Regions from separate parts of the Klebsiella sp. A52 genome, predicted to be linked through region 2. Evidence: predicted binding sites of a transcription regulator. Region 2 holds the regulator's gene; the other holds the start of a gene.
What was found. The regulator CRP, encoded in region 2, controls carbon source genes, mostly activating them, when cyclic AMP is high. The targets are predictions, from matches to a motif close to ATGTGANNNNNNTCACAT.
Positions count from the first base shown of each region.

Region 1: a site for CRP is predicted at 2,782-2,799, ahead of rbsD (D-ribose pyranase). Genes of this name have one in related genera too.

Region 1 is NZ_CP074437.1:1,315,364-1,320,089, forward strand. It holds gene rbsC (ribose ABC transporter permease) at 1-753, opposite strand, end outside; gene rbsA (ribose ABC transporter ATP-binding protein RbsA) at 759-2,264, opposite strand; gene rbsD (D-ribose pyranase) at 2,275-2,694, opposite strand; gene kup (low affinity potassium transporter Kup) at 2,881-4,726, opposite strand, start outside.
Region 2 is NZ_CP074437.1:1,776,611-1,781,336, forward strand. It holds gene argD (bifunctional acetylornithine/succinyldiaminopimelate transaminase) at 1-419, shown strand, start outside; gene KGA69_RS08250 (YccS/YhfK family putative transporter) at 409-2,487, opposite strand; gene crp (cAMP-activated global transcriptional regulator CRP) at 2,538-3,170, opposite strand; gene KGA69_RS08260 (OsmC family protein) at 3,475-3,879, shown strand; gene KGA69_RS08265 (phosphoribulokinase) at 3,942-4,726, opposite strand, start outside.

The DNA of each region.
Region 1 (4,726 bases), 460 kb from region 2:
CGTCCCCGCCGTCGGCTGCGCAGAGGAAAGACGCGCCACTTCGATGATCCCGGCCAGTGAAGCCAACATTCCGCACAGCGCATAGACGATGATTTTCACTCTATTCACGCTGATGCCGGAAAGCCGCGTCGCCGCTTCGTTACCGCCCAGGGCATAAATATAACGGCCCAGGCGAGTATGGTGCAGCATGTACCAGGCCGCCAGGAAGACAATCGCCATAATCCATACCGGCGTCGGGATCCCAAGCGGGCGCCCGATACCGAACCAGCCAAACAGGTCGGCGTTATCGCTAAAGCCGGTGTTGATCGGGCTGCCGTTGGTGTAAACCATCGTCACGCCGCGCAGCAGCAGCATCATCACCAGGGTGGCGATAAACGCCTGCACGCGCCCTTTCGCGACAATTACCCCGGTCACCGCGCCAATAGCCGCACCGAGCGCCAGCGCGGCGGCAACGGCCACCAGCGCATTCACTTCGATACCGACGATAGACGCCGCGACGGCGCCGGTCAATGCCAGCAGAGAACCGACGGACAGGTCGATCCCCGATGTCAGAATGACCAGCGTCATCCCGACCGCCATGATGGCGTTAACGGAAGTCTGCTGCAGAATGTTGAACAGGTTATTAACGGTAAAAAAGTTAGGGCTCATGGTCGAAACGATCGCGATCAGCACCAGCAGGGCGATCAGCGATTTTTGCTCCATCAGCCACGCTTTAGTGAAATAGCGGCGACCAGTAACAGCCTGGGTAGTCATCTTTTTTACTCCTGATTCACACGGTTAAGCTTGCCCACAGCGGCAGCCATCAATACTTCCTGGGTGGCCTGCTCGCGTGTGAATTCACCGCCGAGATGCCCTTCATGCATCACAATGATGCGATCGCTCATGCCCAGCACTTCCGGCATCTCAGAAGAGACAAGGATGATGCTCAGGCCATCGGCTTTAAACTGGTTAATCAGCTGGTAGATCTCTTTCTTCGCCCCGACGTCGACGCCACGGGTTGGTTCGTCGAGGATCAGCACTTTCGGCCGGGTCATCAGCCCGCGAGCGATAGCGACTTTTTGCTGGTTCCCCCCAGAAAGCAGGCCAATTGCCTGCTCCATTGAAGGCGTCTTCACATTAAAAAGCCGAATGAAATCGCTGACCGCCTGCTGTTCATCTTTATGCTTAAGGCTACCGCCCGCCCTGCTGAAGTAGCGCAGCGCGGTTAATGACATGTTTTCTTTGACCGACATCCCAAGCACCAGTCCATCACGCTTACGGTCTTCAGAGATATAGACAATGCCGTTCGCCAGGCCATCCTGCGGCGAACGGGTGACGACTTCATGGCCATCCAGCGTCACGGAACCGCTGCTACGCGGCAGCGCGCCGTACAGCACCTTCATCAGTTCAGTACGCCCGGCGCCCATCAGCCCGGCAACGCCGAGGATTTCGCCCTGACGCAGGGTAAACGTCACGTTTTCCACCCCGGATCCGCAGAGATTATCGACCTTCAGACGTACCGCGCCGGGTGCCTTATCGAGATGCGGATATTGATCTTCCAGCTTACGGCCAACCATCATCTCGATCAGTCGGTCTTCATCCAGCGAAGCCACTTCACGCTCGGCAATAAATTGCCCGTCGCGAAATACGGTGACGTCATCGCAGATTTCGAAGATCTCTTTCATGCGGTGGGAAATATAGACAATGCCGCGCCCCTGCGATTTCAATTCGCGGATGACGCGGAACAGCGATTCGGTCTCGGTGTCGGTCAGGGCATCGGTGGGCTCATCCATAATGATGACCTTCGATTCGAAGCTCAGCACTTTGGCGATTTCCACCATTTGCTGATCGCCAATCGACAGATCGCCCACCAGCTTCTGGCTGTTAAAACGTAAATTCAGCTTCGCCAGCAGCTTGTCCGCTTCGGCATACATCTTTTTCCAGTCGATTTTGCCAAAGCGGTTAACGAACTCGCGGCCAAGGAAGATGTTCTCGGCAATCGTTAATTGCGGGATCAGGTTGAGTTCCTGGTGAATGATGCCGATACCGGCTTCCTGTGAGGATTTTGGGCCGTTAAAGGTCGTTTCTTTACCTAACCACAGCAAAGAACCGGCATCACGGGTATAGATACCGGTGAGTACCTTCATCATTGTCGATTTACCGGCGCCATTTTCCCCTACCAGCGCCATTACCCGGCCAGCATAGACATTCAGCGCCGCGCCGGAGAGCGCTTTGACGCCAGGGAACGCTTTATCGATCCCTTTCAGCTGTAATAAAGCTTCCATGGCGGCGACCTCAGAAAGTGACGCCGGCACAGAGAATAATATTCGCATACGGGGAACACTCCCCGCTGCGAATTACCGCCTGACTATCTGCGGTTTGTTTTTTGAACTGCTCATGACTGGTGTAACGAATTTCAATCGTATTTCCCTGGTGCTGCTGCAGCTGCTCAAGATGATTGAGCAACGTCGCGTGGAGTTGCGGATTATGGGTTTTAATCTCTTCCGCGATGACCGCCGCCTCAACCTGCATTTCCGTCGTTACGACCTCCAGAACCTGCATAAATGAAGGTACGCCCTGAGTAAGCGCCATATCGATTCGCGCGCTGCTGCGGGGAACCGGCAACCCGGCGTCGCAAACAACCAGCATATCGGTATGACCGAGGCGGGAGATAACGGAAGAAATATCAGCGTTAAGTACGGTGCCTTTTTTCATTTTTTCTCTTTTGCTCCACTAGCGAAACGTTTCGCTAACATTAGTATTGTAAATGCAGGAGCAAAAAACCATCATCAAAAGAGATAAATGTGATCGCCATCGAAACGTTTCGCAAGGCGTGGGCAGGAAATTGCATCGAGATGTGAGAGACAAAAAAGCCCTTCATTATTGAAGGGCTTTTTGACATCAGATTTCTACCTGAGTACCGAGTTCGATAACCCGGTTCGGCGGGATTTCAAACTGATCCGGCGCGCGCAGAGCGTTACGCTGCAACAGCAGATACAGTTTGCCGCGCAGGCGCAGATACCATGGCCGTTTGCCGATAATCAGCGACTCGTGGGACATAAAGAACGACGTTTCCATCATTCGGCAGCTCAGCCCTTCCAGGCCGCAGCGATGGAACACCTCTTCGACGTTCGGCGTTTCACGCCAGCCATAGCTTGCTACAACGCGCCAGAACGACGGCGACAGTTGCTCAATCTGCACGCGGCGAACGTTATGCACATACGGAGCATCTTCGGTGCGCAGGGTCAGCAGGATCACGCGTTCATGCAGCACCTTGTTGTGTTTCAGGTTATGCAGCAGCGCAAATGGGATCACGTTCAGGGCGCGAGACATATAGACCGCGGTACCCGGCACGCGCACCGGCGGCGATTTCTCCAGCGAGGAGATCATCGCTTCCAGCGAGTTGCCATGCTCATGCATCCGGCGCAACAGGCGGAAACGCTCGCTCTTCCAGGTGGTCATCACCGTAAACATCACCAGACCCAGTGATAACGGCAACCAACCGCCGGAGACGATTTTATCGAGGTTCGCCGAGAATAGCGGAATATCGATACACAGGAAGGCCACCAGCATCAGGCCGACAAACAGCTTATTCCAGTGCCAGTTTTTGCGCGCCACGGTCGCCGACAGAATGGAGGTCAACACCATGGTGCCCGTTACCGCAATACCGTACGCCGCCGCCAGATTAGAAGAGTGCTCGAAGCTGACAATGACGATGACCACAGAAACGTACAGCAGCCAGTTAATGAACGGGATGTAAATCTGCCCGGACTCCATTTCCGAAGTATGGATAATGCGCATTGGCGACAGATAGCCCAGACGCACGGCCTGGCGAGTCAGCGAGAAGACCCCGGAAATCACCGCCTGCGAGGCGATAACCGTCGCCAGGGTCGCGATAATCAGCATCGGGATCAGCGCCCATTCCGGCGCCAACAGGAAGAACGGGTTTTTAATGGCTTCCGGGTGCTTCAACAGCAGCGCGCCCTGGCCAAAATAGTTAAGCACCAGTGATGGCAGTACTACCGAGAACCACGCTACGCGAATCGGTAGTTTGCCGAAGTGACCCATATCGGCATACAGCGCTTCCACACCGGTAATCGACAGCACCACCGCGCCGAGCGCAATAAAGGAGACCGTTTTGTACTGCAGGAAGAAGTTCACTGCCCAGTAAGGGTTCAGCGCCTGCAGAACTTCCGGGTTATCGAGAATACTGCGCGCGCCAAGCACCGCCAGCAACAGGAACCAGATAAGCATAATTGGCGCGAACAGCTTGCCGACCATCCCGGTTCCGTGTTTTTGAATAGCAAAAAGCAGGGTCAGCACAATAATGGAGATGGGGACAATCCAGGTATCCAGCTGTGGGGCGATAATTTCCAACCCCTCTATCGCCGACATCACCGATATTGCCGGGGTTATCACCACTTCACCATAGAAGAAGCTACCGCCAATCAGGCCGAGGATCACCAATACGGAGGTCATCTTTGCCGAGGTGTTGCGCCCCGCCAGCGACATCAGCGTCAAGATCCCGCCCTCGCCGGCGTTATCCGCCCGCATCACGAAGGTGATGTATTTTATTGATACGGTAAAGATCAACAGCCAGAAAATCAGCGACAGAAAGCCAAAAACCGCATCGCGTTCAACGCCAAAGCCAAACTGGCCTGACAGACATTCGCGAAGGGTATACAGTGGACTGGTACCGATATCGCCGTAAACCACGCCGATTGCCGCCAGCGTTATTGCCGGCAGC
Region 2 (4,726 bases):
CCACCAATGAAATCGCCAGCGCCTTCCATGCCGGTTCCCATGGCTCCACCTACGGCGGCAATCCGCTGGCCTGTGCGGTGGCGACCGCGGCTTTCAACCTGATTAACACGCCGCAGGTGCTGGCGGGCGTCAATGCCAAACGGGCGCTGTTTGTCGAACACCTGCAGCAGATCGATGCGCAGTTTGATCTGTTCAGCGACATCCGCGGCATGGGACTGTTAATCGGCGCCGCGCTTAAGCCGCAGCATCACGGACGCGCGCGCGATTTCCTCTATGCCGCGGCGGAGGCCGGGGTGATGGTGTTAAACGCCGGGCCGGACGTAATGCGCTTTGTGCCGTCGCTGGTGATTGATGATAGCGATATCGCCGAAGGGATGGCGCGCTTCGCGCAGGCGGTTAAAAACGTACTTAGCGCTTAGTCGTGCGTAGCCAGATGCCGTGATGCGGACGCTGACGCCATGCCACCGACGAAATGGTGTGCATGGTGTTCAGATGGCCGAGGATCCGCTGCAAATGCTGCTCAAGGGTGCTGAGCGGCCCACGCAACACTTCCCCGTCCTGGGATTCCATAATATTCACATCGCCCGCGCTGCCCGGCCCGTCTGAATCCAGACGCTGCTGACAGCGCTGCAGGGCAATTTCACACGATTCCAGATACCGCTGCGCCAGGTCAGGCGTTAGCATCGTATGCTCGCGCGCCAGCGTGGTCATGGCGTTGATATGCTCAACGATAAACTGGCTATGGGTTACCCACAGCTTCATATCTTCCAGATAGTGCGAGTTAAAGCCCGGTTCCTGCATCGCCTGGTTAAGCGAGTTATACAGGGCGTTGTGCGCCTGGTTGACGCGCATACGCTGGTAGGCCAACGCCGGGGCCTGCGGATCGGCGCTAAGGATCAGCCGAATAGCCTCCTGATCGGCCTCCAGGGCATCGTGGGCGTTTTTACGTAGCAGGCCGCTCTGCCATTGCGGCCATAGCCAGACCATCCCGCCAAAGGCGATCAGACAGCCAATGATGGTATCGATAAAGCGGGCGACGATGAACTGCTCGCCGTTAAGCGTTAGCAACTGCAGGGTATATACCGCGGTGACGGTAAAGCCCACCATCGCCCAGCCGTAGTGTTTACGGATGATGAGATAGCTCAGCAGCGTGATGAACAACATACCGCTTAACGTGTAGCTCTCCGGTACGTGGAAATGTAGGGTCAGCCAGGCGATCACCAGGCCCGCCAGGGTGCCTGCCGCCCGGTGGACAATCCGCACGCGGGTGGCGCCGTAACCGTTTTGCGTCACGAACAGCACGGTCATCAGGATCCAGTACGGCTTCGGCAGATGTAGGGCGCTGCCCATCAGGCTGGCGATGCTCAACATTACGCTGATGCGCGCGGCGTTGCGCAGCGCCGGGGATTTCAATGACAGGTAGTTCTTCAGCGCCGGTAGTAGCGGTAGGCGCCGTTCTTTATCCGCCATCAGGTTACGTGCGTACAGCGGGCGCTGGGTGCGCAGCACGCGGGCGATACGACTGAAGTGCCAGGCGCAGAACTGGCCTACCGGGTTATCGGGATGCTGATAAGCGATTTTTTCCAGCGCGCCGATTTGCTTATCCATCTGGAAGCGACGCGGGTAGCGGTGGTAGAGAATATCATCCGCCAGCACCCGCAGACGCGCGGCGACGGTCTGCGCGTTCCAGCGGATAACCGCTTCCGCATGGCTGCGCTCCACCAGTTTTTGTACCTCTTCCGGCTGGTGCAGGCTCACTGAAATATGTTCCTGCAGATCCAGCCCAACCTGGAACGCGCGCAGCAGGCGCTTATGATCGCTACGCTGGTTGGCGGCTAACATATGCATCTGCTGGTAGCATTGGGTAATTAAATCGACCACCTTCTGCTGGCGGGTAAGCAGCGGCGGCAGGGAGGTCGTCGGGTCAGTGTGCTGCGTCAGGAGGCTATATTTGGCCTCGCAATAATTAGCCAGTTCGCGGTAAAGCAGGCTTAACGACTCGCGCAGCGGCTGCTCCCGCCAGAGCCAAAACCAGAACCAGTTAAAGAGTCCGTACCACAAGGTTCCCAGCGCATAGATAAGCAGCGGCTCCCAGATGGGCATATTGCCGGCCAGGCTTAAGGTAAAAATGGCGGCGATAAGCGATGCCGGCAACAGGCGAGCGTGCAGCGAACTGATTTCCGCCGTCACGCCGAGAATCAGCGCCAGCGCGCTGAGGATAAGCGGCAACGGGATGTCCCGCGCCAGAAGCAATTGCACAATCAGGCTGCTGCCGGCAAACAGGCAGCCGCCAACGATCAGGCGTTTGAAAAAGCGTTTATGCGGGGTGTCGAGACCGGCGATATTGCAACAGGCGGGAACTAACGAGAACAGCAACCCTTGCTGCAGATGGCCGAGCAGAAGCCCGATGGCCACAGGTAGACACAGCACCAGCGTTTGCCGCAGTGCGTAGTTGACTTCCGGGTGGTAAATCAGCCTGCGCCACATGGGAGAAACAAAAACGGCGTACTGCGCGGAGCAATACGCCGTTTAGCGACTTAACGGGTACCGTAGACGACGATAGTTTTACCGTGTGCGGAGATCAGATTTTGATCTTCCAGCATCTTCAGAATACGGCCAACCGTCTCACGAGAACAGCCGACGATCTGGCCAATTTCCTGGCGGGTGATTTTGATCTGCATCCCGTCCGGGTGGGTCATGGCATCAGGCTGTTTCGCCAGATTCAGTAAGGTCTGAGCGATACGGCCCGTCACGTCGAGGAAAGCAAGGTTACCGACTTTCTCGGAAGTGACCTGCAGACGACGCGCCATCTGCGAAGAGAGGCGCATCAGGATGTCCGGGTTCACCTGGATTAACTGACGGAATTTTTTGTAAGAGATCTCGGCCACTTCACATGCGGTTTTCGCACGTACCCAGGCACTACGTTCCTGACCTTCTTCAAACAGGCCTAATTCACCGATGAAATCGCCCTGGTTGAGGTAAGAGAGGATCATCTCTTTACCTTCTTCATCCTTGATGAGTACAGCCACGGAGCCTTTTACGATGTAGTAAAGCGTTTCCGCTTTCTCACCCTGGTGAATCAGCGTGCTCTTTGATGGGTACTTATGAATGTGGCAATGAGACAAGAACCATTCAAGGGTAGGGTCTGTTTGCGGTTTGCCAAGCACCATGCGCGGTTATCCTCTGTTATAAGCTATCTCCGGACGCCGACACTACACGGCATCCGGGCATGCAATCGTATTTTTCCCTATGCCTGGGAAGCTGGCTGCTCAATTTATGCAGCCTGTAATGTGAACTCCTCAGCATACATGCGGTACATCAATGTATTACTGTAGCATCCAGACTGTTTTAGCATAGCTTTCACCGCATGTCTCCTGGTGTCTCGCTTCAGCATGACCCAGGTCGCCTTCCGTTGCGAGATTTGTTATGTGCGCGTAATCTGTCAGGAAAATTGCAACAGCGGAGTTAAATTTTATGCAAGCGCGTGTGAAATGGGTGGAAGGTCTAACCTTCATCGGTGAGTCGGCCTCCGGCCACCAGATTTTAATGGATGGCAACTCCGGGGACAAAGCGCCCAGCCCGATGGAAATGGTGCTGATGGCGGCGGGCGGCTGTAGCGCAATTGACGTGGTGTCTATCCTGCAAAAAGGGCGTCAAAACGTCACCAACTGCGAAGTGAAGCTGACCTCTGAACGCCGTGAAGAGGCGCCGCGCCTGTTCACCCATATCAATCTGCACTTTATCGTCACCGGTAAAGAGCTGAAGGATGCGGCGGTGTCCCGTGCGGTGGATTTATCCGCGGAGAAGTATTGTTCGGTGGCGCTGATGCTGGAAAAGGCCGTTAACATCACCCACTCTTACGAAGTGATCGAAGCCTGAGACGAATTGATGTAGCGGGACGCTAACCCCGGCAGCACGGCGACCGGGGTTTTATTTTGCCCTTAACTAATGGTTTTGCCTTCCATCAAGCGCTCGACCAGCGGCGCCATAATGAGCTCCATCGCCAGCCCCATCTTACCGCCTGGCACCACCAGGGTGTTCATATGCGAGATAAACGACCCCTGTAGCATCGCCAACAGCCAGGGGTAATCAATCCCCTGCAAATTGCGAAAGTGAATCACCACGAAGCTTTCGTCGAGCGATGGAATGCCTTTGGCGGCAAACGGATTCGAGGTATCGACCGTCGGCACACGCTGGAAGTTGATATGGGTGCGTGAGAACTGCGGGGTGATGAAATTGATATAGTCTTCCATCGAACGCACCACCGAGTCCATCACCGCTTCGCGCGAATGGCCGCGTTCGCTGGTATCGCGAATGAGCTTCTGGATCCATTCAAGGTTGACGATCGGCACCACGCCGACCAGCAGGTCGACATGTTTCGCCACGTCATGCTGCGGCGTCACCACGCCGCCGTGCAGCCCTTCATAAAACAACACGTCGGTCGGTTCAGGCAGCGGTTGCCATGGGGTAAAGGTGCCGGGAACCTGATTCCAGGGAACCGCTTCATCGTAGGTATGGAGATATTTGCGCGACTGGCCCTTGCCGAATTCGCCGTACTCTAAAAAGGTGCGTTCAAGCAGGCTGAAGTCGTTGGCTTCCGGGCCAAAGTAGCTGATGTGTTTGCCCTGATCGCGCGCCTTGCGGATCGCCATGTCCATTTCCGGGCGAGTATAGCGATGGAAGCTATCCCCTTCGACCTCCGCGGCATGCAGGTTCAGTTGCGAGA